Regions from separate parts of the Streptomyces sp. NPDC048297 genome, predicted to be linked through region 1. Evidence: riboswitches for the same ligand, from Rfam matches in the RefSeq annotation. Region 1 holds a riboswitch; each other region holds the start of a gene.
What was found. Region 1 has a riboswitch for cyclic di-AMP ahead of ACGFYV_RS09150 (transglycosylase family protein). Riboswitches for the same ligand answer to the same signal wherever they lie in the genome.
Positions count from the first base shown of each region.

Region 1 (7,060 bases):
ATGCCGCCGAACGGGAACCCCTGACCGTTCTGACCCGGTGTCAAGGCCGCGTGAGCTGCCCTTCTGAGTCGCGGCGGCACTCGCGAGCACCCCGCGAGGGGCCCCGAACACCCTCTCCCCAGACCCCGTTTCGCCCGCTATCTGAACACGTTCAAAGGCCCCAGGGGCCTCTGGAGGGGTCATTCGAAGCCTTTTCGCGCCCTCGGCGGCGGAATTCCTTGTGAAGAACTTCACGAAGTTTTCCGGCCGACCGTCACCGAGGGGCCCCTGGAGGCCCCTCAGTCCCGCTCAGACGTTATCCGGCCTGCTCAGCCGTAGACTACTCGCTGGTAATAAAAGAGAGCTACGCCACCGACCACGCGATCCCGTCGAGGATGTCGTGCTCGCTGACGACGACCTCCTCGGCGCCGGTCCGCTCCATGATCGCGAGCAGTACGAGGGCGCCGGCGCCGATGACGTCGACGCGGCCCGGGTGCATGGACGGGATCGCCGCGCGCTCGGCGTGCGTGGAGCGCAGCAGCCACTCGGTGATCTCACGGACACGCTCGCGCGTGACGCGGGAGTGGTGGATGCGCGAGGAGTCGTATTCGGGCAGCTCCTGGGCGATCGCGGACACGGTGGTGACCGAGCCGGCGAGGCCCACCAGGGTGCGTGCCTCGCGCAGCGGGACCGTCTCCTCGGCGAGGTCGAGAGCGGCCTCGATGTCGGCCCGCATGGCGGCGACCTGCTCCTCGGTGGGCGGGTCACTGACCTTGCCGTCGCGCACCAAATGCCGTTCGGTCATCCGGACGCAGCCGACGTCCACGGACCGCGCGGCGCGCACATGGTCGCCGCCCACGACGAACTCGGTGGAGCCGCCGCCGATGTCCACGACGAGGAAGGGCCGGGCGAGGTCCTCGCGGCCGGTGAGTTCCTTGGTGGCGCCGGTGAAGGAGTACTCGGCCTCCTGCTCACCGCTGATCACCTCGGGCTCGACCCCGAGGATGCCGACGACACCGCGCACGAACTCGTCCCGGTTCTCGGCGTCCCGGGAGGCGGAGGTGGCGACGAACCGCACCTTCGCGGCGCCCAGTTCACGGATGACGTCCGCGTAGTCACGGCACGCCGCGAAGGTCCGCTCCAGCGCCTCGGGGGCCAGCCGGCCGGTGCGGTCCACGTCCTGACCGAGCCGCACGATCGTCATACGCCGGTCCAGCTCCAGCAGTTCGCCGGTGGCCGGGTTCACGTCGGCGACGAGCAGGCGGATGGAGTTCGTGCCGCAGTCGACGCCGGCGACCCGGGTGAACCCCTCGGCGACCGGCGGCCGCCCGGCGAAGGCGCCGGTGCGCGCCTCGGTGGGGTCGGTGACCGTGCCGTCCTCGCCGGGGTGCTCGTCCGCGGGGTCGGGCGCCACGAGCGGCTGGACGCACGGGCCCTTGAGCCACCACTCCGGCAGCATGGCGATCGCCTCGTCGCCGAGCGGGTTCACGCCCGGTCCGGCGGCCAGCGAGTGGCCCACCAGCACGTGCAGGCACTTCACCCGGTCCGGCATGCCGCCCGCGCTCGGGAAGCCCTCCAGGACCTCGATCTCGTCCCGGCGCCGGATGTAGTCCTCGTGCGCGGCCCGGTACGCGGCGGCCAGCTCGGGGTCGCTCTGCAGCCGCTCCGTCATCTCCTTCATGACGCCGTTCGCCTCCAGCGTGCCGATCGCCGAGGCGGCGCGCGGGCACGTCAGGTAGTACGTCGTCGGGAAGGGCGTGCCGTCCGGCAGCCGCGGAGCCGTCTCCACGACGTCCGGCTGCCCGCACGGGCACCGGTGCGCGATCGCCCGCAGCCCGCGCGGCGGACGGCCGAGCTGCTGCTTGAAGGCCTCGACGTCCGCGTCGGTCGGCTCGGTACGCGGAGTGGGCGGCGGAGGCGTTTCCATGACTGTCTTCAGCTGTCTTTCTGTCGGTTCACTGGTCGGAGGCGTCGGACTTGTCGACGCCGTCCCAGACGTTCGCGTACCACGGCCGGTGCGCGGCCCGGAGGTCGGCGTGGGCCTGCTTGGCCGCGCCCGGGTCGATCATCACGTACCCGGTCTCGCCGGGCATCACGTAGTGCAGCCGGCGCCGGATCTGCTGCTCGGCGTAGGAGTCGTCCTGCCAGCGCGCCTTGAGGTCGCGCAGCTGCTCGACCCGCTCGCGCGCCTGCTCCTGCTGACGCCGCAGGTCGGCGATCTCCGCGCGCTGGGAGACGTACTGCCGCATCGGATAGGCGAGCGCGACGATCAGGGAACACAGCACCAGCGCGAGCAGCGCGGCGCGGCCGGTGAGCCGCGAGCGGCGGGCCTGGCGCTTGGTCTGGGAGCGGTAGACGCGGGCGGCCGTCTGCTCCCCGAGCAGTCTGAGCCTGGTCGCGGTGGAGAAGCGGTCCCCGTTCTTCACGGCCATCTGGCTCTCCGCCTCCCCTTTCACGCGCGTACGTCCCCGCACACGGTACGGGACCGGGTACGGGGACGTACGTACGACTGGCTAAGACTTGAGCCGGGTTGCCGTTCAGCCCTTCGGCTGCTCAGCCCCTCGGCTGCTCAGCCCTTGAAGCGCGGGAAGGCGCTGCGGCCGGCGTACACCGCGGCGTCGTCGAGGATCTCCTCGATGCGCAGCAGCTGGTTGTACTTGGCGACGCGCTCGGAGCGGGCCGGGGCGCCGGTCTTGATCTGGCCGCAGTTGGTGGCGACGGCGAGGTCGGCGATGGTGACGTCCTCGGTCTCGCCGGAGCGGTGGGACATCATGCACTTGAAGCCGTTGCGCTGGGCCAGCTCGACGGCGTCCAGGGTCTCGGTGAGCGAGCCGATCTGGTTCACCTTCACCAGGAGGGCGTTGGCGGTGCCCTCCTCGATGCCGCGGGCCAGGCGCTCCGGGTTGGTGACGAACAGGTCGTCGCCGACGATCTGGACCTTGTCGCCGAGGCGGTCGGTGAGGACCTTCCAGCCGGCCCAGTCGTCCTCGAACAGCGGGTCCTCGATGGAGACGAGCGGGTAGGCCGCCACCAGCTCCTCGTAGTACTCGGTCATCTCGGCGGCCGAGCGGGACTTGCCCTCGAACTCGTACTTGCCGTCCTTGTAGAACTCGGACGCGGCGACGTCGAGCGCGAGCGCGATCTGCTCACCGGGGATGTAACCGGCCTGCTTGACGGCCTCCAGGATGAGGTCGAGGGCCTCGCGGTTGGAGCCGAGGTTCGGGGCGAAGCCGCCCTCGTCGCCGAGGCCGGTGGACAGGCCCTTGCCCTTCAGGACCTTCTTGAGGGTGTGGTAGACCTCGGTACCCCAGCGCAGCGCCTCGGAGAAGGACTCCGCGCCGATCGGGGCGATCATGAACTCCTGGATGTCCACGTTGGAGTCCGCGTGCGAGCCGCCGTTGAGGATGTTCATCATCGGCACGGGCAGCAGGTGCGCGTTGGGGCCGCCCAGGTAGCGGAACAGCGGCAGGTCGCTGGCCTCGGAGGCGGCGTGGGCGACGGCGAGGGAGACGCCGAGGATGGCGTTGGCGCCGAGGGAGCCCTTGTTGTCGGTGGCGTCCAGGTCGAACATGGCCTGGTCGATCAGGCGCTGCTCGGTGGCGTCGTAGCCGACCAGCTCCGGGCCGATCTGCTCGATGACGGCGAGGACGGCCTTCTCGACACCCTTGCCCTGGTAGCGGTTCGGGTCACCGTCACGGAGCTCGATGGCCTCGAAGGCACCGGTGGAGGCACCGGACGGAACGGCGGCACGACCCGTGCTGCCGTCGTCGAGGCCGACCTCGACCTCGACCGTGGGGTTGCCTCGGGAGTCCAGGATTTCCCGGGCTACGACGACGTCGATGGACGGCACGAGCATCTCCTTCTTGGAATGTGACGCTGGAAGAGCGGGGCTGTTGTGCCTTGCGGCTGTGCCTTGCGACTAGAGCCTAACCGTCCCAGGGGCGTCGGCCACCGACCGACCGTCCCGTGGACGGGGACTGCAGTGAGACGGTACCCATTGTTCATCAGCGGAACAAAGGGAGTTCACGAAATACGGAGGTTCATGAAAAAACCCCGCCCCGGTGCGTACGGGGGAACACGCACCGGGGCAGGGAGTCCGTGGGGACGGGGGAGGCCTGAGCCTGGGGTCACTTCAGGTGCAGCTGCTGACCCGGGTAGATGAGGTCGGCGTCCGCGACGATGTCCTTGTTCAGGTCGAACAGCTTCTTCCAGCCGCCCTTGACACCGTGCTTGCCGGCGATGGTGCTGAGGGTGTCGCCCTTGACCACCTTGTACTCGCCGTCACCCTTCTTGACCTTCTTGCCGGTCGGGGTGGTGACGGTCTTGCTCGCGGCCGGGCGGTCCGCCGAACGGGAGGCGGCCTGCTGGTCGGTGGAGCGGGTGGTGGTGCTCGGCGCGGCGGGCTTGGCGGGGGCCGGCTTCGCGGGGGCGGGCTTCGCGGCGGCGGGAGCGGCGCCGTAGGGGGTGCTGGACAGGCCCGTGCCGCAGACCGGCCAGGCGCCCTTGCCCTGGGCGGCGAGGACCTTCTCGGCGACGGTGATCTGCTGCTGCTCGAAGGCCAGGTCGGCGCGGGAGGCGTAGGCCGTGCCGCCGTACGCGGCCCAGGTGGAGGCGGAGAACTGCAGACCGCCGTAGTAGCCGTTGCCGGTGTTGATGGACCAGTTGCCACCGGACTCGCACTGGGCGACCTTGTCCCACTCCGAGGCGGTGGCGGCGGAGGCGTTGCCGGCCGCCATCAGCGGGGCGACGACGACGGCGCCGGCCACGCCGGCGAGCGTGACGGCGCGAAGAGCCTTGGCCGGACGACGGTGCTTGCCCTTGCTGGAAAACAGCATGGATCGATCCCCTCACCGACGCCTGCGAGGTGAGCTGTCGGGTTCGGGCCGGTTGAGTTGCCCGGCCGTCCCTCCCGTCTTCCGGGAGGCACGGCTTCACCCCGAGCCGGTCGCGGCATCAACTGCCGGATCCGGCGCCTACCTTGGGTCCCCCGCTCCTGCCTACGGCGCGTGACGCGTCGACTGTTCCCGGGCGACCGCTGGCAGGATTCGGCGTTGCGGATGCCGGGGCTCGTGGTGACGAGCGGCCTCGACCGTAGGCAGGCGTTCGGCGGAATTCCAAAGACGATCAGGGCTTCTGAGACTCATCCCACACTTTCACCAAAACGGACATTAGCGGGTGAAGTGGGGCGCCAACTCCCCCTGTCCGCCGCCCACTCAGGAACCGACGTGCAGGGTCTGACCGGGGGCGATGTCGTCCGGGTCGGCGCCGACGGCCTTCTTGTTCTGAGCGTAGAGCGCGTGCCATCCGCCGTCGACGTCAAGGGAGTCGGCGATGGAGCTGAGCGTGTCGCCCTCGCGGACGGTGTAGTCGTCCGCGTCACGGGAGGCGTGACGGCCCGAGGCGTGGCCGCTTTGACCGTTTGTCACGCTTTCGTCCGCAGTGCCGCCACGGTGACGTCCGCCACCGTCGAGGGCGCCGGTGTCGACCAGACTCCAAGAGCTGCCGGTCTGCCACGAATTGCCCGGGTCGCCGAGCGTGGGGTCGGAGGCGGCCGAACCCTCACCCTCCTGCGACGCCCCGGTTCCGGGCGAGGCCGACATGTCGGACTCGGCGGCACCCGCACCCTCACGGGCGTCACCGAAACCGGAACCCTGGCCCACACCCGGGGACGGCGTGGCGGACGCACCCACGGAGGGGTCCGACGAGTCCGAGAGGTCCGACGAGTCGGACGAAGAGGATGAACCCGACTTGTCGGACGAGTTCGACGAGTCGGTCGAGTCGGGTGAGCCGGACTTCTTGCCGGACCCGGAGTCGTCGCTCTGGGAGTCGGAGGAGTGGCCGGAGTTGCCCTTGCCCGAGCCCTGGGAGTCGGAGCCCCCGACGCCCGTGTCGACGTCAGCGGAAGCGGAGTCGGCGGTCATCCCGGAGAGCAGGGCGCAGGTGGCCCAGGGGGTGGTGCCCTGGTCGGCGAGGATCCTCTCGGCGACCGCGATCTGCTGCGACCGGCTCGCCCGGTCGGCATTGTCGGCGTACTGGGTGCCGCCGTACTTGACCCAGTCCTCGTGCGAGATCTGCAGGCCGCCGTAGTACCCGTTGCCGTTGTCGGCGCTCCAGGAGCCGCCGCTCTCGCACTCGGCCACCTTGTCCCACGTGGTGCCGTCGGCCGCGTGGGCGCTCACGGCACCGAGGAGCGGGATGGCGATGGCGGAGCCGGTCACTCCGGCCGCGACGATGAGCGCCGGAGCCTGACGGGGGCGACGGTGACGACCGTTCCCGGGAAGCATACGGAGGCCTTTCGAGCGACAGCAGAACCGGCGCGGCAGGCGTTGCCCGTCCGCCACGCTGAAGGGTGAAGGTATCGGCAGATGATCGCTCATCACAAGTTCATGCCGCGCGGATCACGTGAAGATCACATAGTTGAACGCCTCTCACGTTTTCTCCGCGCACCGGCCTCAGGGAACCGGCGTGAACTCCACGGGGAGCGTGCGCAGACCGCGCATGATGAGCCCGCCACGCCAGCGCAGATCGGCCGGATCCGCCCCGAGCCGCAGGTCGGGCAGCCGGGTCAGCAGGGTGGCCAGCGCGGTCTGGCCCTCCAGCCGGGCGAGCGGGGCGCCGAGGCAGTAGTGGATGCCGTGGCCGTACCCGAGGTGCTGGTTGTCGCGGCGCGCGAGGTCCAGCACGTCCGGGTCCTCGAACCGCTCCGGGTCGCGGTCCGCGGCGGCGAGCACGACCAGCACCGGGTCGCCGGCCGCGATGTCCTGCCCGCCGATGCTGAGCGGCCGGGTCGCGAACCGCCAGGTGGCCAGCTCCACGGGGCCGTCGTAGCGCAGGAGTTCCTCCACACCGGTCTCCAGGAGGCCCCTCTCCCCGGCGGCCAGCGAGCGCTGGAGGCGGTGGCGCTGCTCGGGGTGGGTGAGCAGGGCGTAGGTGCCGTTGCCGATGAGGTTGACGGTCGTCTCGAAGCCGGCGAACAGAAGGATGAAGGCCATGGCGGCGGCCTCGTTCTCGGTGAGGTGCTCGCCGTGGTCGGAGGCCCGGATGAGGCCCGAGATGAGGTCCTCGCCCGGGGTCGGCTCGG
Region 1 covers NZ_JBICZA010000006.1:185,262-192,321, reverse strand. Annotated here, with positions in the region: gene ACGFYV_RS09170 (exopolyphosphatase) at 344-1,246, opposite strand; partial or broken gene ACGFYV_RS09165 (DUF501 domain-containing protein) at 1,505-1,906, opposite strand; gene ACGFYV_RS09160 (septum formation initiator family protein) at 1,935-2,411, opposite strand; gene eno (phosphopyruvate hydratase) at 2,549-3,835, opposite strand; gene ACGFYV_RS09150 (transglycosylase family protein) at 4,107-4,814, opposite strand; cyclic di-AMP (ydaO/yuaA leader) riboswitch at 4,819-4,994, opposite strand; gene ACGFYV_RS09145 (transglycosylase family protein) at 5,193-6,263, opposite strand; gene ACGFYV_RS09140 (cytochrome P450) at 6,432-7,060, opposite strand, start outside.

Region 2 (7,060 bases), on a different contig from region 1:
TTTGTACAACTGCTCCAGGACCGCCTCGGGCACGAAGCCGTTCTTGATCTCGATGACCAGGCGCAGGCCGTGCTCGCGGTCGGTGAGGTCCTTGACGTCGGCGATGCCCTGCAGCTTCTTCGAGTTGACCAGGTCCTTGATCTTCCCGATGACCTTCTCCGGGCCGACCGTGAACGGAAGTTCGGTCACGACCAGGCCCTTGCGGCGCGCGGTCACCGCCTCGACCGAGACCGACGCGCGCATCTTGAAGGTGCCGCGGCCCGTCGCGTACGCGTCCCGGATGCCGTCCAGGCCGACGACCCGGCCGCCGGTGGGCAGGTCGGGGCCCGGGACGTGCCGCATCAGCGCGTCCAGGTCCGCGTTCGGGTACTTGATCAGGTGGCGGGCCGCCGCGACGACCTCGCGCAGGTTGTGCGGCGGCATGTTCGTCGCCATGCCGACGGCGATGCCCGAGGAGCCGTTGACCAGCAGGTTCGGGAAGGCGGCGGGCAGAGCCACCGGCTCCTGCTCCTGGCCGTCGTAGTTCGGCGTGAAGTCGACCGTGTCCTCGTCGATCGACTCGGTCATCAGGCTCGTCGCCTCGGCCATCCGGCACTCGGTGTACCGCATGGCGGCCGGCGGGTCGTCGTTGCCCAGCGAACCGAAGTTGCCGTGGCCGTCGACCAGCGGCAGCCGCATCGAGAAGGGCTGCGCCATGCGCACCAGCGCGTCGTAGATCGACGAGTCGCCGTGCGGGTGCAGCTTGCCCATGACCTCGCCGACGACACGGGCACACTTCACGTACGCCCGGTCCGGGCGCACGCCCATCTCGTTCATCTGGTAGACGATGCGGCGGTGCACCGGCTTGAGACCGTCACGGGCGTCCGGCAGGGCGCGCGAGTAGATGACCGAGTACGCGTACTCGAGGTAGGAGCCACGCATCTCGTCCACGACGTCGATGTCGAGGATCTTCTCCTCGTACGAATCGTCGGGCGGCGGGGTCTTCGTGCTGCGGCGGGCCATCGCTGCCGGCTCCTCCTGTTTTCTGCTCGCGCTTGACGGTGGTGACGCGGACCATTGTGGACCGCGGCACTGACAACCCGGGCCGCGACCCGGTCCCCGTACCCGCGGCCGGCGCCGGAGGCCGTCCGCCCGGTGCCCCGGAACCGACCGGCGGCACGCCTGACGCAGGCTACGCGATCCGCTGTGGGCGTACGTCCGCGGGAACTTCGCCGAGGTCCCGCACGCTGTGCATACAGTGGCAGGAACGGCAGGAAAAGCGCGGTTTCATTCGACCGCCTCAGCTCGCGAAGGGACGTACATGCCCATGGGTCACACGACCACAGCCGAGGCAGGCTCCGGGGGCCTGACAGCGACCGAGCACCGGCTGGCCAACGGTCTGCGCGTGGTGCTCTCCGAGGACCACCTGACCCCGGTGGCGGCGGTCTGTCTCTGGTACGACGTGGGTTCCCGCCACGAGGTCAAGGGACGTACCGGCCTGGCTCACCTTTTCGAGCACCTGATGTTCCAGGGCTCCGGACAGGTGAAGGGCAACGGCCACTTCGAGCTGGTGCAGGGCGCCGGCGGCTCCCTCAACGGCACCACCAGCTTCGAGCGCACCAACTACTTCGAGACCATGCCCGCCCACCAGTTGGAGCTGGCCCTCTGGCTGGAAGCCGACCGCATGGGCTCCCTGCTGGCCGCCCTGGACGACGAGTCCATGGAGAACCAGCGGGACGTCGTCAAGAACGAGCGCCGCCAGCGCTACGACAACGTGCCCTACGGCACCGCCTTCGAGAAGCTGACCGGCCTCGCCTACCCCGAGGGCCACCCGTACCACCACACGCCGATCGGCTCCATGGCGGACCTGGACGCGGCCACCCTGGAGGACGCCCGCCAGTTCTTCCGCACCTACTACGCGCCGAACAACGCGGTGCTCTCCGTGGTCGGCGACATCGACCCCCAGCAGACGCTCGCCTGGGTCGAGAAGTACTTCGGCTCCATCCCCGCCCACTCCGGCAAGCCCGAGCCCCGCGACGGCTCCCTGCCGGAGACCATCGGCGAGCAGCTGCGCGAGGTCGTCGTGGAGGAGGTCCCGGCGCGCGCCCTGATGTGCGCCTACCGGCTCCCGCAGGACGGCACGCGCGCGGCGGACGCGGCCGACCTGGCCCTCACCGTCCTCGGCGGCGGCGAGTCCTCGCGCCTGTACAACCGGCTCGTGCGCCGCGACCGTACGGCCGTGGCGGCCGGCTTCGGCCTGCTGCGCCTGGCCGGCGCGCCCTCGCTGGGCTGGCTGGACGTGAAGACCTCCGGTGACGTCGAGGTGCCCGTCATCGAGGCCGCCATCGACGAGGAGCTGGCCCGCTTCGCCGAAGAGGGCCCCACGCCCGAGGAGATGGAGCGCGCCCAGGCCCAGTTGGAGCGCGAGTGGCTGGACCGGCTCGGCACGGTCGCCGGCCGCGCGGACGAACTGTGCCGGTTCGCCGTCCTGTTCGGCGACCCGCAGCTCGCCCTCACCGCCGTCCAGCGCGTCCTGGCCGTGACCCCGGAGGAGGTCCAGGAGGTCGCCAAGGCCCGCCTGCGCCCCGACAACCGCGCGGTCCTCGTCTACGAGCCGCTGTCCGCCGAGTCCGCCGAGCACACCGAGGAGGCGGGGCGCGGCGAGGACCCCGAGTCGGAGGCCACCGTGGAAGCGGGCGTCGCCCCCGCCGACCAGAACGACAACGAGGAGACGGACCGGTGACCGAGCTCGCCACGATGGACTTCCACCCCCAGCCGCGGCCCGGCGAGGCCAAGCCCTGGGCGTTCCCGGCCCCCGAACGCGGCACGCTGGACAACGGCCTGACCGTCCTGCGCTGCCACCGCCCCGGCCAGCAGGTCGTCGCCGTCGAGGTGCTCCTGGACGCGCCCCTGGACGCCGAGCCGGCCGGCCTGGACGGCGTCGGCACGATCATGGCGCGGGCCTTCTCCGAGGGCACCGACAAGCACTCCGCCGAGGAGTTCGCCGCCGAACTGGAGCGCGCCGGCGCCACGCTCGACGCGCACGCCGACCACCCCGGCGTCCGGATCAGCCTGGAGGTCCCCGCCTCCCGCCTCGCCAAGGGCCTCGGCCTGCTCGCCGACGCCCTGCGCGCGCCCGCCTTCGCCGAGAGCGAGGTCGAGCGGCTGGTCCGCAACCGCCTGGACGAGATCCCGCACGAGATGGCCAACCCCTCCCGCCGGGCCGCCAAGGAACTCTCCAGGGAGCTGTTCCCGGCGACCTCGCGCATGTCCCGGCCGCGCCAGGGCACCGAGGACACGGTCGAGAAGATCGACGCGGCGGCCGTACGCGCCTTCTACGACCGCCATGTGCGCCCCGCGACGGCCACCGCGGTCGTCGTCGGCGACCTCACCGGCACCGACCTGGACGAGCTGCTCGCCGACACCCTGGGCGCCTGGACCGGCACCCCCGGCACGCCGCGGCCCGTGCCGCCCGTGTCCGCCGACGACACCGGCCGGGTCGTCATCGTGGACCGGCCCGGCGCCGTCCAGACCCAGCTGCTCATCGGCCGGATCGGCCCCGACCGGCACGACCGCGTGTGGCCGGCGCAGGTGCTCGGCACCTACTGCCTCGGCGGCACCCTCACCTCCCGCCTGGACCGGGTCCTGCGCGAGGAGAAGGGCTACACCTACGGCGTACGCGCCTTCGGGCAGGTCCTGCGCTCCGCGGCGCCTTCCGCCGGAGGGGCCGCCGGTGCCTCGATGCTCGCCATCAGCGGCTCGGTGGACACCCCGAACACCGGTCCCGCGCTCCAGGACCTGTGGACGGTGCTGCGCACGCTCGCGGCGGAGGGCCTGACCGACGCCGAGCGGGACGTCGCCGTGCAGAACCTCGTCGGGGTGGCGCCGCTGAAGTACGAGACCGCGGCGGCCGTCGCGGGCACGCTGGCCGACCAGGTCGAGCAGGAGCTGCCGGACGACTTCCAGGCGCAGCTTTACCGGCAGTTGGCCGCCACCGGCACCGTGGAGGCCACCGCGGCGGTCGTGAACGCCTTCCCGGTGGACCGCCTGGTGACCGTCCTCGTCGGTGACGCGGCTCAGATCAAGGAGCCGGTCGAGGCGCTCGGCATCGGTGAAGTCACCGTCGTGGCCGCTGAGTAGAGGCCGCGCACGACGATGCGCGTGGGCCCTGGCGACCGACGGGTCGTCAGGGCCCTTGCCGTTCCCGGCCGTGCCGCGGCAACACCCCTGAGATGTCCGGTTTCGGACGGAGGTTGCCGGTCTGCCCTGTGGGATGCGCTACAAAAGCCCGGATCCGTTTGGGGATCGGCAGTCGCCCCCTTTAGCGTCTTCCGGGCTGTTCGTCATGCAGTGCGCCGCGCCCGCGGCACCGGACAGTCATCGCCGAGTCCCCGTACGGCGCGAGCCAGGGGAGCCGGGGACCCAACCGCAGTCCCTGGGGTGAATCGGACGCCCGCGCCACGGCGAGGGAGTCCGTAGGAGACCTTCCTGCTCCGAACCCGTCAGCTAACCCGGTAGGCGAGAGGGAAGGAAAGGACCAGCCAGCTCATGGCGTTCATGTGCGCCTCCGGGAAGCACCGCAAGCCCGGCCGGGTCATGCGCACCACCGCTTCGGCGGTCGGTATCGCTGCCCTCACCACCACCGGTGTCGTCGGCACCCTCATGGCCTCGCCCGCACTCGCCGCGGAGAACTCCGTCGAGCGGACCGGTCTCACCCCCGTCATCACCGTCAGCGCCAGGCTCGCCGAGGAGATCGACGCGCAGGCCGCCGCGCAGAAGGCCGCCGCCGAGCGGAAGGCCGCCGAGGAGGCCGCCGCCAAGGCCGCCGCCGAGCGCGCGAAGCAGGCACGGGAGGCCAAGGCCCGCGCCGCCCGCGAGGCGGAGCGCAAGCGCCTGAACGCGTTCGTCCCCCCGATCGCGCACTCGTACGTCTCCACCGGCTACATGGCGAGCAGCTCCCTGTGGTCCTCCGGCTCCCACACCGGCATCGACTTCCACGCGGCGAGCGGGACGACGGTCCACGCGGTCGGCTCCGGCACGGTCGTCTCCACCGGCTGGGGCGGGGCGTACGGCAACCAGATCGTGATCCGGATGGCCGACGGCATGTACACCCAGTACGGCCACCTGTCGTCCATCGGCGTCGGCGTGGGCCAGCGGGTCGTGCCGGGCCAGCGGATCGGCCTGTCCGGCGCGACCGGCAACGTCACCGGACCGCACCTGCACTTCGAGGCCCGGACGACCCCCGAGTACGGCTCGGACGTCGACCCGGTCGCCTACCTCCGCAAGCACGGCGTGTCCGTCTGACGGTCCCGCGCGGCGGCCGTCCGAAACGCAGCGCACCGTGAAAGCCCCGGCTCATCCGAGTCGGGGCTTTCGTCGTTTTCCACGCCTCTTACCCGGTCGACTGGCCAAAAAATATCCACGGATTCCTGCCCGCCGTCGGAAATTCCCGCCGATTGGAATACAGTCACTGAGCGGACGTCCATCGTCGACGTTTCACGGGGATGAAGACGGAGGTCGGTCATGCGTATTCCGGCACAGTCGGTGTGCACGGCGATCCGGGACGACATCGTCGTGGGTGTCCACGAGCGCGGCAGCCGTCTCACCGAGGAAGTCCTCGCCCGCCGCTACGGCGTCTCGCGCGTCCCCGTGCGCGAGGCCCTGCGCACCCTGGAGGCCGAGGGCTTCGTGGTGACCCGGCGGCACGCCGGCGCGTGCGTGGCCGAGCCGACCGAGCAGGAGGCCGCCGACCTGCTGGAGATGCGCCTGCTGCTGGAGCCGCTCGGCGCCGCACGGGCCGCGCAGCGGCGCACCGATGCCCATCTGAAGGTGCTGCGCGGCCTGGTCAGACTGGGGCAGGAGCGGGCCGAGCGGGGGCGCAGCGAGGATCTGCGCTCGCTCGGCGGCTGGTTCCACGAGACGCTCGCCCAGGCCTGTGGCAGCCAGTCGCTGACCTCGACGCTCACCCAGCTGCGGCACAAGATCGCCTGGATGTACACGGTGGACGTGCCGTCGAGCCCGGTGGAGTCCTGGGCGGAGCACGGCGCGATCGTGGACGCGGTGGCGCGCGGCGACGGCGAGCGCGCGCGGGCGGTCACGGCCCTGCACACCGAGCGCGCGGCCCTTGCGCACCGGTTGCGCTTCTCCGGCGGCACGGACCGCCAGTCGCGCGTGAGGACTTCGCAACATGCCGTAAACACATCGCGCCCACGGCATTAACACGGGCACCGTATACAAAGAGGGGTAATTCCACGGGGTGCATTCCGGGTACCCGAATTCCCGTGCGCCCGCGATTTCCCTCCGGGTTTTCCGCGCGCCCGCTCGTGCACCCGTTCGTGAACGCGGCCGTGGACGCATCCGTGGGCCTGCCCATGAACGCGCCGGTGAATCCGCTCGTGAATCCTCCGTGACGCGCAAAAGCCGCGCCACCCGCAAAGGGTGACGCGGCTTCCGTCTTCCGGGGGCCGTCTTCCGGGGCCGGGGGCCCGGGGCCGGGGGCCCGGTGCCGGGTGCTCAGACGGTCTCGGGCAGTTCCTCAAGGCCCTCGGCGACGAGCTTGGCCAGGCGGTCGAGGGCGACGTCCGCGCCCTCGGCCTCGGAGGCGAGGACGATCTCCTCGCCACCCTGGGCGCCCAGGCTCAGGACGGCCAGCATGGAGGCCGCGTTGACGGGGTTGCCGTCAGCCCTGGCGATCGTCACCGGGACGCCGGCGGCCGTCGCGGCTCGGACGAAGATGGAGGCGGGGCGGGCGTGGAGACCCTCGGCCCAGCCGACGTTGACGCGGCGCTCAGCCATGTGATGCTGCCCTTCAGTTTCCCAGGGTTGTCTAGACCAGTTTCCCATATCGTGGAGCGTGCCCGGCCCGGACGTGCCCGAGCGGACCTGCGTCCGGCCCGGACGTGCCCGAGCGGACCTCCGTCCGGGGTCCGGACGTGTCGCCGGACCGCGGCCCCGATCCGGCTTCCGTTCCCCACAGACTGCCTCGCGCCATTGTCATTGGCGAGCCGTACTCTGGGGCCCATGCAGACCCCGGCGGACCGGCAGGACCGGCACGAGTACCCCGCCCACTGGGAGGCGGACG
Region 2 covers NZ_JBICZA010000003.1:208,949-216,008, reverse strand. Annotated here, with positions in the region: gene ACGFYV_RS04750 (DNA topoisomerase (ATP-hydrolyzing) subunit A) at 1-1,002, opposite strand, end outside; gene ACGFYV_RS04745 (M16 family metallopeptidase) at 1,301-2,722, shown strand; gene ACGFYV_RS04740 (M16 family metallopeptidase) at 2,719-4,119, shown strand; cyclic di-AMP (ydaO/yuaA leader) riboswitch at 4,351-4,515, shown strand; gene ACGFYV_RS04735 (M23 family metallopeptidase) at 4,528-5,283, shown strand; gene ACGFYV_RS04730 (GntR family transcriptional regulator) at 5,503-6,198, shown strand; gene ACGFYV_RS04725 (HPr family phosphocarrier protein) at 6,493-6,774, opposite strand; gene ACGFYV_RS04720 (GNAT family N-acetyltransferase) at 7,000-7,060, shown strand, end outside.
Region 2: it holds a riboswitch for cyclic di-AMP, as region 1 does, so the genes downstream of both, ACGFYV_RS04735 (M23 family metallopeptidase) here and ACGFYV_RS09150 (transglycosylase family protein) in region 1, are expected to answer to the same signal.

Region 3 (7,060 bases), on a different contig from region 1:
GCGTGAAGCCCGCGTCGAGCACGGCGGCGCCGCCGCTCCTCGGGGTCAGCGTGAACTTCAGCGGCATCCCGGTCCTCGCGTCCACCGCGATGTTGATCGCGCCGACCGTGGTGCCGGACTGCTTGGGCTTGATCTGCAGCTTGTAGGCGTCGCGCCCGGCGACCTGGGCGGTGCCGTCGACCGTCACGGACGTGGTGTCGTCGACCGCCTTCAGGGCCTCGTCGGCGAAGTCCTTGGGCGTGGCCGGCGGCTCCTCGGCGCGGTCCTTCCCGCCGGATTCGCCGGCGGTGCCGTGGAAGACCTCGTTGCTCTTGCTGTCGTAGCCCCACACGTCCTTGCCGTTGTGGATCAGGCTGTACTCGGCGCCGCTCTCCAGCAGGGAGAGCTTCTGCCGGTCGGGGCCGTCGGCGGCCACGCGCAGGGTGTGCGTGCCGGTGACCAGCTCGGTGAGCTTGGCCTTCGGGTCCGCGGACGAGCCGCCCCGGCCGCCCTGGGCCGCACCGGACACGAGGCTGCTCTCCAGGCCGCCGAGGTCCGGCAGGCCGAGGTCGGTGCTGACCTTCACCGTGCCGGACAGTTCCTGGACGTCCGACGCGGCGATCTTCTGGATGAGCTGCTGTGCGGTGATCTTGGGCAGGTTGGGGTCACCGGAGTCGGCGAGCGCCGGGACCAGCCCGATCGTGGCCGCCGCCACCCCCATCACCGCGACCGGGACGACGTACCGGGCCGCCTTGCGGCGTCCGGAGCGCAGATCCTCGTCCGGCGCGGCGCCCGTCGCGTCGTCGGTTTCGTACGGTGCCATGTGTGCGTTACCTCCGTCGTCGGCGGCGGCTGTCCTCACGCTGGTCCACCTGAGCCGCCATTCTCACCCGAATCGGTGAGGAGTGGGATGTCCGTGGTTTCCATCAGACCAAATCCGCCGTGCGAAGGCGTCAGACCACGGAGCCAAGTCCGCGTACGCCTGGGGTATGACGCACGAGGGGCGGCGCCTCCCCGATCCGTAGGGGTCGTGGGGGAGGCGCCGCCCTCGTGGTGTGCGGCGGGGCGGCGGCCGGGGCTCGGGAGAGACGGCCGGCCGGGCGGTGAGCGGTGCGCAGGGGCTGTCCGCCCCGGGCCGCAGAGGCCCGCAGAGGCTGTCCGCGCGGCCTCGGAGGCTCTCCCCGCAGGGAGCAGCCCGCCCTGTGCCCGCCCTGAGCCGTAGGGGCTGTCCGCAGGGGCACTCCGCCCCGGGCCCCGTAGGGGCTCGCCAGGTCCTAGCCGGCGCGGTGCACCACGGCGTCGCAGAGCTGGGTCAGCGCCGACTTGGCGTAGCCCTCGGGCAGCGGGGAGAGCGCGGCGCGCGCCTCCTCGGCGTACCGGACGGTGTCCCGGCGGGCCTGCTCCAGCGCGGGGTGGCAGCGCAGGCTCTCCAGCGCACGCGCGTGCAGGGTGTCGTCGCTGAGGTCGGAGTCGAGCAGCTCACACAGGGCGACGTCCTCGGCGAGGCCCAGCCGGGCGGTCCGCTCGCGCAGCCGCAGCACGGGCAGGGTGGGGATGCCCTCACGCAGGTCGGTGCCCGGGGTCTTGCCGGACTCGTGGGAGTCGGAGGCGATGTCCAGGACGTCGTCCGCGAGCTGGAAGGCGACACCGAGGCGCTCGCCGTACTGGGTGAGCACGTCGATCACCGTCTCGTCGGCGCCGGACATCATCGCGCCGAACCGGCAGGACACCGCGACCAGGGAGCCCGTCTTGCCGCCCAGCACGTCCAGGTAGTGCTCGACCGGGTCGCGGCCGTCCTGGGGACCGGCGGTCTCCAGGATCTGCCCGGTGACCAGCCGCTCGAACGCGAGGGCCTGGACACGGACCGCCTCGGGGCCGAGGTCCGCGAGTATCTGGGAGGCGCGGGCGAAGAGGAAGTCGCCGGTGAGGACCGCGACGGAGTTGCCCCAGCGGGTGTTGGCGCTGTCCACACCACGTCGTACGGCCGCCTCGTCCATGACGTCGTCGTGGTACAGCGTGGCCAGGTGGGTCAGCTCCACGACCACGGCCGACGGCACGACGCGCGGCGCGTAGGGGTCGCCGAACTGGGCGGCGAGCATCACGAGCAGCGGCCGGAACCGCTTCCCGCCGGCCCGTACCAGGTGTTGCGCGGCCCCCGTGATGAACGGGACCTCGCTCTTGGTGGCCTCGAGCAAGCCTTCCTCGACAGCCGCCAATCCGGCCTGGACATCGGCTTCCAGAGCCTGGTCCCGCACGCTCAGCCCGAACGGCCCGACGACGGTCACGAGGGGTCTCCTGTCTGCTGGTGTCTGCTGGCGATTACACGGTTTGTCGATAGGTCGCTGCCATCACTCAAGTCAGCGTATCCGGTCCTCTTTCGATCACCGATAGCACCCACCGGTCCACCCCGGGCGGTATCGGGATCATGACCGTTATGTTTTTGATCACCCAATAAGAATGGACATTTATTGACTTAACGGGACGATGCACCCCGCCGTCGAACGCCACGCCGACCGTGCGCGCGTTCGACGCCCCTGAGTACGACTCCGGGGACCGCCAGGTGACAAGTCGGAGACGATCCGGAGGCGACCCGGAGACGATCCGGAGAGGACCGGGAGGCAACCAGGAGGCCGTCTCCCCCCTCTTCAACGAGGGGCGCCTCCCCAGAGGTTCCGGGCCCGGGTGGACCGACACCCCCTAATGGCCGCATTAAGAGCGAATCCAGCCAATCCCCCATGTCCGCTTTTGCGCATTTTGCCGTTTCGTGAATTGGGTCACTCGCACCCCTCGGCGACCCCGCCCGCCCGATCGCCCCTTTCGCCTTGCCCTGCCGGGCAGTTGAGGATTGGCGATCGCAAAGGATCAAGTGCCCCAAAAGCCGCAGAACAAGGTCAACTAGCACTTCAGGTGAATCCACCCCTTGTTCCGGACATGTGCTCTCGCATACGTTCCGGGCCGTCAGACGGACGCCGAATCCTGCCGCGTCTGACACCACCCACTCGACGAACTCATTCGTACGGCAGGAGCGGGGGACCCAGGTAAGTCGCCGGACCGGTCGGCACATGTCGCACCGGAACGGCTAGGGGTGAAGTCGCACCACCTCCAGCGCCCGACGGGCCTGGCGGCGCGGCCGGGCACCTCCCCGCCCGAACCCGACAGCTCACCCCGCAGGCGACGGAGAGGAATACGACATGCCCGCTGCCGCTCAGCCCCGCCGCACCCGCTCGCCCCGCCTCTTCCGCACGCTCGCCGTCGCCGGGACCGGCGCGGCCCTGCTCGCCCTTCCGATCGTCGGCGCCACCAGCGCCTCGGCCGCGGGCACGACCGGCTCCACGCCCTCCACCACGCTCGCCGGGTACCCCAACAACCTGGACGGCTGGATCCGCGAGTCGCTCGCGATCATGGGCGAGAAGAAGATCCCGGGCACGTACAACGGCATCTACCGCAACATCATCCGTGAGTCGTCGGGCAACCCGAAGGCCATCAACCTCTGGGACTCCAACGCCGCCAAGGGCATCCCGTCCAAGGGCCTGCTCCAGGTCATCGACCCGACCTTCAACACGTACCACGTGGCGGGCACGGCCTTCGACCCGTACGACCCGGTCGCGAACATCACGGCCGCCTGCAACTACGCGGCCGCGCGCTACGGGTCGATCGACAACGTCTTCGGCGCCTACTGATCCACCGGCCCCACCCACAGGCCTGACCCCCACGGGCCTGACCCGCGGGCCTGCCCCCCACAGGCCCCGCCCCCGCAGGCCTGACCCCCACAGGCCTGATCCGGCCGGCTGACCCATCCGGCGGGGGGCCCTGACGAGCCCCTGGTCAGCCGGCCGGAAACAGTCTTTCGAGGACGACGGCGACACCGTCGTCCTCGTTCGACGTCGTGACCTCGTCGGCGACGGCCTTGAGTTCCGGATGGGCGCCGGCCATGGCGACACCGTGGGCGGCCCAGTCGAACATGGGGATGTCGTTGGGCATGTCGCCGAAGGCGAGGGCCTGTTCGGCACGGACCCCGAGATGCCCGGCGGCCAGCGCGAGCCCCGTCGCCTTGGTGACACCGCACGGCTGGAGCTCCACGGTCCCCGGCCCCGACATCGTGACCGTCGCGAGCGAGCCCACCGCCGCGCGCGCGACCGACGCCAACTCGTCGTCGGACAGCTCGGGATGGCGCAGCAGCACCTTGCTGATGGGCTGGCACCACAGGTCGTCGCGCCGGCCGACCCGCACGGCGGGCAGGGTCGGGTGCGGCATCCGGTACCCGGGCTCGATCAGCGTGAGCCCGTCCACCCCGTCCTGGTCGACGGCCGCGTACACCTGGCCCACCTCGGCCTCGATCTTGCCGAGCGCGACCTCCGCCAGCTCCCGGTCCAGCCTGACCGACCACAGCAGCCGGCCGGCCCCGGCGTCGTAGACCTGCGCGCCCTGCCCGCACACCGCGAGCCCGGTGCCGCCGAGGGTGTCGAGCAGCGGCCGTACCCGAGGGGCCGGGCGCCCCGTCACCACCAGATGACGCGCACCAGCGCGCGCCGCCCGCGCGAGCGCGGCGCGCGAACGGTCGGAGACGGTGTCGTCGCCGCGCAGCAGCGTCCCGTCCAGGTCGGTGGCGATCAATGTGTATACGGGAGGTGCGGCCATGCCCAGAGAATACGGACCGCGCACCCCTCGACTCACCCCGCGCTTCCCGCACTTGTGCGCTGCCCTGCCCCGTGCGACACCGCCGGGGCGCCCCCGGAGGCACTGCCCAAGAAGCGCACCTCGGCCGTAACGTGTGGCGCGACCACATGGAACACAGCGCCATGCACGGCCAGGATGAGAGCGAGGCAGTACCCCATGCCCCCCTTCGACGTCCCCGAGGGCGACCCCTTCGGTCCGCACAATCTTCCCTATGGTGTGTTCTCGCCCGCCGGCGGCGCGGAGCGCAGGGTCGGCGTCCGGCTCGGTGACCACGTCCTCGACGCGGGCGCCGCAGCCGCCGCGCTCGGCTCCCCGTACGTCTCCCTGCTCGCCCGGCCCGGCCTGGACGCGCTGCTGGCGGCCGGGCGCACCGCCTGGTCGGACGTGCGGCGCGCGCTGACGGCGTGGGTGACGGTGCCCTCCCACCGCTCCGCGATCGAGCCGCTGTTCCACCCCTTGTCGTCGGTGACCCTGCACCTGCCCTTCGAGGTGGCCGACTACGTCGACTTCTACGCCTCCGAGAACCACGCCCGCAACGTCGGCCAGATCTTCCGCCCGGACGCCGAGGACTCCCTGACCCCCAACTGGAAGCACCTGCCGATCGGTTACCACGGCCGCTCCGGCACCGTCGTGGTCTCGGGCACGGACGTCGTACGGCCGTCCGGGCAGCGCAAGGGCCCCGGCGACCCGGCCCCCGTCTTCGGCCCCTCCGTCCGGCTCGACATCGAGGCGGAGGTCGGCTTCGTGGTCGGCGCGCCCTCCGCACCGGGCCGCCCGGTCGCACTCGGCGACTTCCGCGAGCACGTCTTCGGTCTCTGCCTGCTGAACGACTGGTCGGCGCGGGACATCCAGGCCTGGGAGTACGTCCCCCTCGGACCGTTCCTCGGCAAGTCCTTCGCGACCTCGGTGTCGGCGTGGATCACCCCGCTGGAGGCGCTGGACAGCGCGCGCGTGGCACCGCCCGAGCGCACGCACCCGCTGCTGCCCTACCTGGACGACGCGGCCCCCGGGATCGAGCCCGGCGGCTACGACCTGCGGATCTCCGTCGCCGTCAACGGCCAGGTGGTGTCCGAGCCGCCGTTCTCCACCATGTACTGGACCGCCGCCCAGCAGCTCGCCCACATGACCGTCAACGGGGCCTCGCTGCGCACCGGTGACCTGTACGGCTCGGGCACGGTCAGCGGCCCGGCGCACCACCAGCGCGGCTCCCTGCTGGAGCTGACCTGGAACGGCCGCGACCCGCTCGAACTCCCCGACGGCAAGCGCGCGTTCCTGGAGGACGGCGATGTCGTGACGATGACGGCGTGGGCGCCCGGCGAGGACGGGAGCCGGGTCGGCCTGGGCGAGGTCAGCGGGCGCGTCGTGTCGGGCTGAGCCAGCAACCACCGGGCGCGACGCGATCGGAGCCGGACACCTGACGCGTGGCCGTGTCCCCGTCATACTGGCGGGGACACGCACCACGCGACGCGCCCTCGGCGTGTCACCCCGCACCACCTGCCCCGCCCCCTCTCCGACCAGGAACCGGAGCCCCGGCATGGCCATCTGCCTGCTCCTGCTGACCGTCGTCGGCCTGACAGCCGCCGTACCGGTGCCGCGCGCGCTGACCCGGGCCGTGTGGCCCGAGCGGGAACCCGTGGTCGCCCTGTGGGTGTGGCAGTGCCTCGTCGTCACGGTCCTGCTGTGCTGTCTGACCGCGCTGGTGCTGGGCACGGCGGCCGTCTTCCACACCGTCCGCGACCGGGTGTTCGCGCCCGCGCCGCCCGCGGTCACCGCCGCGTACGACCTGTCCACCGCTCCGGTGTGGGCCACCGCCCTCACCGTGCTGCTGGCCTGCGGGGCCGCCTGGACGACCGCGATGCTCGCCCGGGAGCTGACCGAGATGCGCCGCCACCGCGGCCAGGCCCGCGCCCAGCTGCGCGAACGCGCCCCCGACCTGCCCGCGGGGCTGCCCGCGACGCGGGGGCCGATGCTGGTGCTGGAGGACGAGTACCCGGACGCCTGGTGGATGCCCGGCCACCCGCCCCAGCTGGTCGTGACCACGGGGGCGCTGCAGCGCCTGACCGACCACCAGCTGGACGCGGTCCTCACCCACGAGCGCGGCCACGCCCGCGCCCACCACGACTGGCTGCTCCACCTGTCCACCGCCCTCGCCACCGGTTTCCCGCGTGTCCCGCTCTTCGCCCACTTCTGCGACCAGACGCACCGACTGGTCGAGCTGGCCGCCGACGACACCGCCTCCCGGCGCTGCGGCCACCTCACCACCGCCCTCGCCCTGATCGAGCTGAACCAGCACCGGGGTGTCCTGTCCTGCGCCTCCAGCAACCGTCTCCTCGGCGAGCGCGTCGACCGCCTTCTGGAGCCGCCGCCGCGGCTGCTGCGCAGGCACCGGGCGCTGACGACGACG
Region 3 covers NZ_JBICZA010000005.1:137,134-144,193, reverse strand. Annotated here, with positions in the region: gene ACGFYV_RS07420 (outer membrane lipoprotein carrier protein LolA) at 1-802, opposite strand, end outside; gene ACGFYV_RS07415 (polyprenyl synthetase family protein) at 1,254-2,264, opposite strand; cyclic di-AMP (ydaO/yuaA leader) riboswitch at 2,970-3,166, shown strand; gene ACGFYV_RS07410 (transglycosylase SLT domain-containing protein) at 3,171-3,659, shown strand; gene ACGFYV_RS07405 (HAD family hydrolase) at 3,805-4,617, opposite strand; gene fahA (fumarylacetoacetase) at 4,813-6,030, shown strand; gene ACGFYV_RS07395 (M56 family metallopeptidase) at 6,191-7,060, shown strand, end outside.
Region 3: it holds a riboswitch for cyclic di-AMP, as region 1 does, so the genes downstream of both, ACGFYV_RS07410 (transglycosylase SLT domain-containing protein) here and ACGFYV_RS09150 (transglycosylase family protein) in region 1, are expected to answer to the same signal.

Region 4 (7,060 bases), on a different contig from region 1:
GGCGGCGGCCCGCACAGGGGAGCGGGCCGCCGCCGGACCTTCCTCGGCGGTGGTGGCCGGCTGCCGCCCCTGGCCCGGGCGGCGGTGAGGAGCCGGTCACCTGGGGGAGGACGCTAGGCCCGACTGTGACAGCTTGGTAACACGGTGTACGGAACTGGCTACGACGGGCCGGGGCATGACCGTATGTGAGCGGATTGCCGGGACGGAGGTGTCGTCTTCACGCGGCGTGATGACCGATGCGGGAAATGCGGGGCACCAGGAGGAAGCGGGGTGCTATGGGGCGCATATATGCAAGGGCCGCCGCGGTGACCCGGGCCCGGTGGCAGGTGGCCCCCGGGCCCCTGGTTAGGCTCCGGAGTCATGGACGTACTCATCCAACTCTTCGTCGGCCTCCACATCATCGGCATCGCCGCGCTGCTCGGCGGTTTCCTCACCCAGATGAAGGCGATGGGCCGGGGCACCGCCCGCTTCGTCCCGGGGATGCTGCACGGCGCGTTCACCATGCTGGCCACCGGCGTGGTCCTGGTCGGGCTCAACGAGGCCGACGACCACCACGTCAACACCGTCAAGATCGGCGTGAAGCTGGCCCTGCTGATCGTGATCCTCGGGCTGGTCTACGTGAAGCGCGACGAGGAGAAGATCGACAAGGGCGTGTTCGGGCTGGTCGGTGCGCTGACCATGACGAACATCTTCATCGCCGTGCTCTGGACGTGACGCCGGGCGTCCCCGTCCCCTCCCCGTCGGTACCGGTGCGCGCCGACAGCACCGCGCCGGCCGCCGCCGCGAGCCACGCGGCCACCGACACCCACACCAGCACCCGCCCCGGGCCCTTCAGCCAGTCGACGCCCAGGGCGTCCGCGACCGACAGCATGGCCGCCGCGGTCATCCCCAGGGGGAAGACCGTCGCCCATCGCCGCAGGTCGTAGCGCGGCCGCGGGTGCGTCACCTCGGCCACGACCAGGACGACGCACCAGGCCAGGTCAAGGGTGACCAGAGCGAGCGTCAGGGTGCGCAGGACGCCGTGGCCGTCGTCGTTCCACAGGTACAGCCGGGCGCTGTCGGCGGACAGCAGCTTCGCCCCCGCGAGCGCCGAGATGGCGAGCGCGCCGCCCGCGATCCAGTGGTCGCCGGCGCCCTCGACGACCTGCCGGTGGTCGAAGCGGGTCAGGGCGAGGCCGTAGAGCACCAGGCCCAGCCAGAACAGCGCCAGCGCGGCCCGCGCGAGCCACGCCGTCGTCTGCACGGCGGCCAGCGTGGCCGCCAGCACCGAGAGCCCCTGTGTGGCCACGCAGCACAGGAACACCGCGCCCGGCATGCGCGACGCCTCCCAGTGCCGTACGACGAGGACCAGCAGCACGGGCCACAGCAGCGCCGCGAGTGCCAGCAGCGCCTCGGCCAGGGTCTGCCGGCCCAGCACCGAGAGCTGGGTGCCGAGCACCGTCGTGGCGGCGACCGCGGTGAGCGCGCCCAGGCTCCGCGCCTCGGCCGCCCAGCGACGCCGGTGACCCGCCAGCCGTACGACGAAGACCGCGGCCAACGCCACCCAGGTGACGCAGGCCAGGACCAGGACGATCAGGGACAGCGTCTCGGCGCCCGCCAGATGCAGGCCGACCGACACGATGCCGGTCGCCATCACGGCGGCCCCAGTCGCCGGTGGACACTTCGTCCACCACGCGCTCACAGCCGAGACGTCGATCATGAGCCCGATGGTAGGGCGTGCCCACGCGCGTGGAGCCCGAAAAGGGACCCGGGACAAGGTGGGGGAGCGGGGGAGCAGGGGGAGACCGTCACCGACGCGATCGGGCCGTCAGACCGGCACTGCCCCCGCCTGCCGCCTGCTGCAGGCCGTCAGACCGCCGGCCTAATGGCCTGGCGGCCTGGCGGCCCGGACTTACTTCAGGTGCCGGTCGAAGAACCGGTCGCCGTTCTCCCTCTCGAACCACGGGGTGCCGAGGTGCCCGCCCAGATTGGCGTGCAGCGTCTTCTCCTTGCTGCCGAAGGCGTCGAACAGGTCCAGGGCCCGCTGCCGCGGGTTCCCCTCGTCGTCCCACTGCAGCAGGAGCAGCAGCGGGACGGTGACCTGCCGGGCTTCCTCGCGCTGGGCGCGGGGCACGTAACCCCCGGCGAAGAAACCGGCGGCCGCGATGCGCGGTTCGACCGCCGCGAGGCGGATGCCGAGGGCGGTCCACCCCGAGTACCCGACCGGGCCGCCGATCTCGGGCAGCGCGAGGAGGGCGTCCAGGGTGGTCCGCCATTCCGGGACCGCGTTCTCGACCAGTGGACCGACGAAGGACTCGAAGATCTCGTCGACCGGCTCGCCGACCCGCATCGCCCGGCGCAGGTCGGCGCGGGCCTGCTCGTCGGCGGCGGAACGGGGCCGGTCACCGCACCCGGGGGCGTCGATGGAGGCCACCGCGTAGCCGTACGCCGCGGAGAGCCGGGCGCGGGCCACCAGCCGGGGTTCCGCCTTGGGCAGGCCGTTGTTGTGGGCCATCAGGATCAGCGGGACCGGTGTGGCGGACTCAGGCGTCCACAGGGTGCCGGGGGTCTCGCCGAGGATGAACTCGCGCTCGAGGACGCCGTCGTCGAGGCGTTGTTCGGAAGTGAAGTGCATGGTCGTGCCTTTCGGGAGTGCGCGTGAACGGCGCTCCCGGACGACCTATCGCCCGACCGTGACCCCGGAGGGGAGCACCCATGTCGATATTGCGTTCACGGGTACCACCTCCTCGTTCTCTCGCACGGCCTCCGGAAAAGTAGCAGTGGCCGCCGTGGTCCGCCAACGGGTTTTCGCGGAGGGCTCCGTGGACGGCTCCGTGGCCGGATGCCACGGAGCCGCTCGCCGGCGGATCCGAAGCGGCTATGCCGCGCGCTCAGGTCCGAAGCCGTCCTGCGGCGCGCTCAGGTCCGAAGCCGTCCTGCGGCGCGCTCAGGTCCGAAGCCGTCCTGCGGCGCGCTCAGGCCGGGCGCACCACGCTGTGGATGATCGACGAGCCGGCGTAGTAGATCGACTCCTCGCGGACGTACGCGCCGGGCTTGGGCGCGTGGATCATCATGCCGTTGCCTATGTAGATGCCGACGTGGCTGATGTCGTCGTAGAAGAAGATCAGGTCGCCGGGCCGGGCGTCCGTCAGGGACACCGTGGTGCCCGCGGCGACCTGGTCGTACGTGGTGCGCGGGAGGCTGACGCCGGCGGCCTTCCAGGAGGCCTGGGTCAGGCCGGAGCAGTCGTACGAGCCCGGTCCGGTCGCGCCCCAGACGTACGGCTTGCCTATCTGGGCGCGGGCGAAGGCGATCGCCTTCTCGGCCTTGGTGGTCGACGTGCCGGTGGACGTCGAACCACCGGACGTGGAACCGCCCGACATCGATCCGCCGGACGTCGATCCGCCCGACGATGACGAACCGCCGGTGGTCGACGAACCGCCGGACGTGGACGACTCGCTGTCCTGCTGAGCCTGCGCCTCCGCCTGCTGGCGTGCCCGTTCCGCCGCCGCCTGCTTCTTCGCCAGCGCGGCAGCCTCGCGCGCGGCCTGCTCCTGCTTCTGCTTCTCGATGGCCGCGAGCCGCGCCTTCTCCTCGGCCGTCAGCTCGGACAGCAACTCGCGCGCGGAGGCGAGCTTCTTCTGGACGGTGGACTTGGTCGTCCGCAGTTCCCGCTGCGACTCGGAGAGGGTCTGGAGGCTCTCGGCGGCCTCCCGGCGCTTCTTCATGGTCGCGGACTGCTCGGTGACGTAGTCGTCGACCGCGGTCTTCTGCCGTGAGGTCAGCCGGTTCATCAGCTGGGTCTGGTCGAAGTAGTCCTGCGGGTCGTTCGCGAGCAGCAAGGTGGCGGTCTGGGGCGTGGCGGCCCCGGTCCGGTACTGGGCGGCGGCGAACGTGCCCAGCTCCTCGCGCGCCTGGTTCAGCCGCTCGGTGCGCTTGGCCACGTCGTCGCGCAGGGCGTCGACCTGCTTGCGCTGTCTGCCGGCCCGCTCCTTGGCGGCGTTGTACTTCTCGGTCGCCGACTCCGCCTGGCGGTAGAGGTCGTCGACCTTCTTCTCGACCTCCTCCACGCTCGGCTTCCCGCCGGCCGAGGGAGCGGCGTCGGCCGTCTGGGACAGCACGGCCACCGAGGTGAGGGCGGCGGTGGCGAGCATGGGGGTGCGAAGACCTGCTCCGAGCGTGCCCGAGGGGCGCGGCTTGCGGTGCGACGCCAAGGGAGGCGACTCCTTCCGTCTGCCGCCTACCGGGTTAGCTGTCGGGTTCGGGCGGGTGGTTCGGAAGGCTTGCCCTACGGCTCGCGTCCCGTGCGGAACGTGGGCCGATTCACCCCAGGGAACGGTGGGTCCCCGGCTCCGCGCGCCGCGCAGCGACGCGATGGACTCGGCGGAGGCCGCGCGACCCGGCGGGGTTCGCCGGTAACGGGCGTGCGGCCCGACCGGCAACCTAGCCAACTCGTGTGACTCGTGTGAAGGTTGGTGCACCATATGTCCGATACATTTTCGTGACCTTGTCGTGGGACCGCTCCCGGGTCACGAGGTGATTCCGCTGCGTGAGGGCCCGGTGGCCGCCGGAATACGGCAAGAACGCGCCCCGGCAAGGAAGATCGACCGCCCTGTCGAAGCGGCCGGGTTCCCGATGCGGCACCGGTTGTCAGTGCGGCGCCCTAGACTCGGAGAGCGATGAGCAGCCTCTTTGACGACAGCTTCCTGGCGGACCTCCAGAGCCCTCGCGGGCAGGAGGGGGAGCCCCCGCCGCCGCCCGAGGACGATCACGTTCCGGAGTCGATTCCGGACGATCTGTTCGGCGGGAAGTTCGACGCGCCCCTGGACCGCGACGATTACTACCGCGACGGCGCTCCCCGGCCTGCCCTCGACGCGGCGGCGCTCCTTGAGGGGCTGAACGAGAACCAGCGCGCCGCGGTCGTCCACGCCGGCTCCCCGCTGCTCATCGTCGCCGGCGCCGGTTCAGGCAAGACCCGTGTGCTGACGCACCGCATCGCCCACCTGCTCGCCGAGCGGCACGTGCACCCGGGCCAGATCCTCGCGATCACCTTCACCAACAAGGCCGCGGGCGAGATGAAGGAGCGCGTCGAGCAGCTCGTCGGCCCGCGCGCGAACGCGATGTGGGTCATGACCTTCCACAGCGCGTGCGTCCGCATCCTGCGCCGCGAGTCGAAGAGGCTCGGCTTCACCTCGTCCTTCTCGATCTACGACGCCGCCGACAGCAAGCGCCTGATGGCCCTGGTCTGCCGTGACCTGGACCTCGACCCCAAGCGCTTCCCGCCCAAGTCCTTCAGCGCCAAGATCAGCAACCTCAAGAACGAGCTGATCGACGAGGAGGACTTCGCCGCCCAGGCCACCGACGGCTTCGAGAAGACCCTCGCCCAGGCCTACGCGCTCTACCAGTCGCGGCTGCGCGAGGCCAACGCGCTCGACTTCGACGACCTGATCATGACGACCGTCAACCTGCTGCGCGCCTTCCCGGACGTCGCCGAGCACTACCGCCGCCGCTTCCGGCACATCCTCGTCGACGAGTACCAGGACACCAACCACGCCCAGTACGCCCTGGTGCGCGAGCTGGTCGGCACCGGCGAGCGCCCCGCCGCGGACGTGGACGCCCCGCCGGGAGAGCACGACCTCCCGCCCGCCGAACTGTGCGTCGTGGGTGACGCGGACCAGTCGATCTACGCCTTCCGCGGCGCGACCATCCGCAACATCCTCCAGTTCGAGGAGGACTACCCGAACGCGACGACGATCCTGCTGGAGCAGAACTACCGCTCCACGCAGACGATCCTGTCCGCCGCCAACGCGGTCATCGAGCGCAACGAGTCCCGTCGCCCGAAGAACCTGTGGACCAACGCGGGCCAGGGCGCGGGCATCGTCGGCTACGTCGCCGACACCGAGCACGACGAGGCCCAGTTCGTCGCCGACGAGATAGACCGTCTCACGGACGCGGGCGAGGCCAAGGCCGGCGACGTCGCCGTCTTCTACCGCACCAACGCTCAGTCCCGTGTCTTCGAAGAGGTCTTCATCCGCGTCGGCCTGCCCTACAAGGTCGTCGGCGGCGTCCGCTTCTACGAGCGCAAGGAGGTCCGGGACGTCCTGGCCTACCTGCGCGTCCTCGCCAACCCCGAGGACTCCGTGCCGCTGCGCCGCATCCTCAACGTCCCCAAGCGGGGCATCGGCGACCGCGCGGAGGCGATGATCGACGCCCTCTCGCAGCGCGAGAAGATCAGCTTCCCGCAGGCGCTGAAGCGGGTGGACGAGGCGTACGGCATGGCCGCGCGCTCCACCAACGCGGTCAAGCGGTTCAACACGCTGATGGAGGACCTGCGGACCATCGTGGAGTCGGGCGCCGGACCGGCGACCGTCCTGGAGGCCGTCCTCGAACGCACCGGGTACCTCGCCGAACTCCAGGCCTCCACCGACCCGCAGGACGAGACCCGCATCGAGAACCTCCAGGAACTCGCCGCCGTGGCCCTGGAGTTCGAGCAGGAGCGCGAGGAGGGGGAGCAGGGCACCCTGGCCGAGTTCCTGGAGAAGGTCGCCCTGGTCGCCGACTCCGACCAGATCCCCGACGAGGACGAGGACGGCTCCGGCGTCATCACGCTGATGACCCTGCACACCGCCAAGGGCCTGGAGTTCCCGGTCGTCTTCCTGACCGGCATGGAGGACGGCGTCTTCCCGCACATGCGCGCCCTCGGCCAGACCAAGGAGCTGGAGGAGGAGCGGCGCCTGGCGTACGTCGGCATCACGCGCGCGCGGGAGCGGCTCTACCTCACGCGGTCGGCGTTGCGCAGCGCCTGGGGCCAGCCGTCGTACAACCCGCCCTCCCGCTTCCTGGAGGAGATCCCGCCGGCCCACGTCGCGTGGAAGCGGACGGGGGCGCCCGCGCCCAAGCCGTCCGGCCCGGCCTCAGGGATCGCCGCCTCGCTGTCCTCGTCCCGCTCGCGTTCGTCGGCGGCGGGCGCGTCCGGGTTCGCCACCCGGCGGGCCTCCGAGAAGCCGGCGGTCGCGCTGGCCGTCGGCGACCGGGTCACCCACGACCAGTTCGGCCTCGGCACGGTCGTCGCGGTGGCCGG
Region 4 covers NZ_JBICZA010000032.1:92,330-99,389, reverse strand. Annotated here, with positions in the region: gene ACGFYV_RS29365 (hypothetical protein) at 361-714, shown strand; gene ACGFYV_RS29360 (tellurite resistance/C4-dicarboxylate transporter family protein) at 692-1,699, opposite strand; gene ACGFYV_RS29355 (dienelactone hydrolase family protein) at 1,892-2,614, opposite strand; gene ACGFYV_RS29350 (NlpC/P60 family protein) at 2,955-4,193, opposite strand; cyclic di-AMP (ydaO/yuaA leader) riboswitch at 4,201-4,375, opposite strand; gene pcrA (DNA helicase PcrA) at 4,659-7,060, shown strand, end outside.
Region 4: it holds a riboswitch for cyclic di-AMP, as region 1 does, so the genes downstream of both, ACGFYV_RS29350 (NlpC/P60 family protein) here and ACGFYV_RS09150 (transglycosylase family protein) in region 1, are expected to answer to the same signal.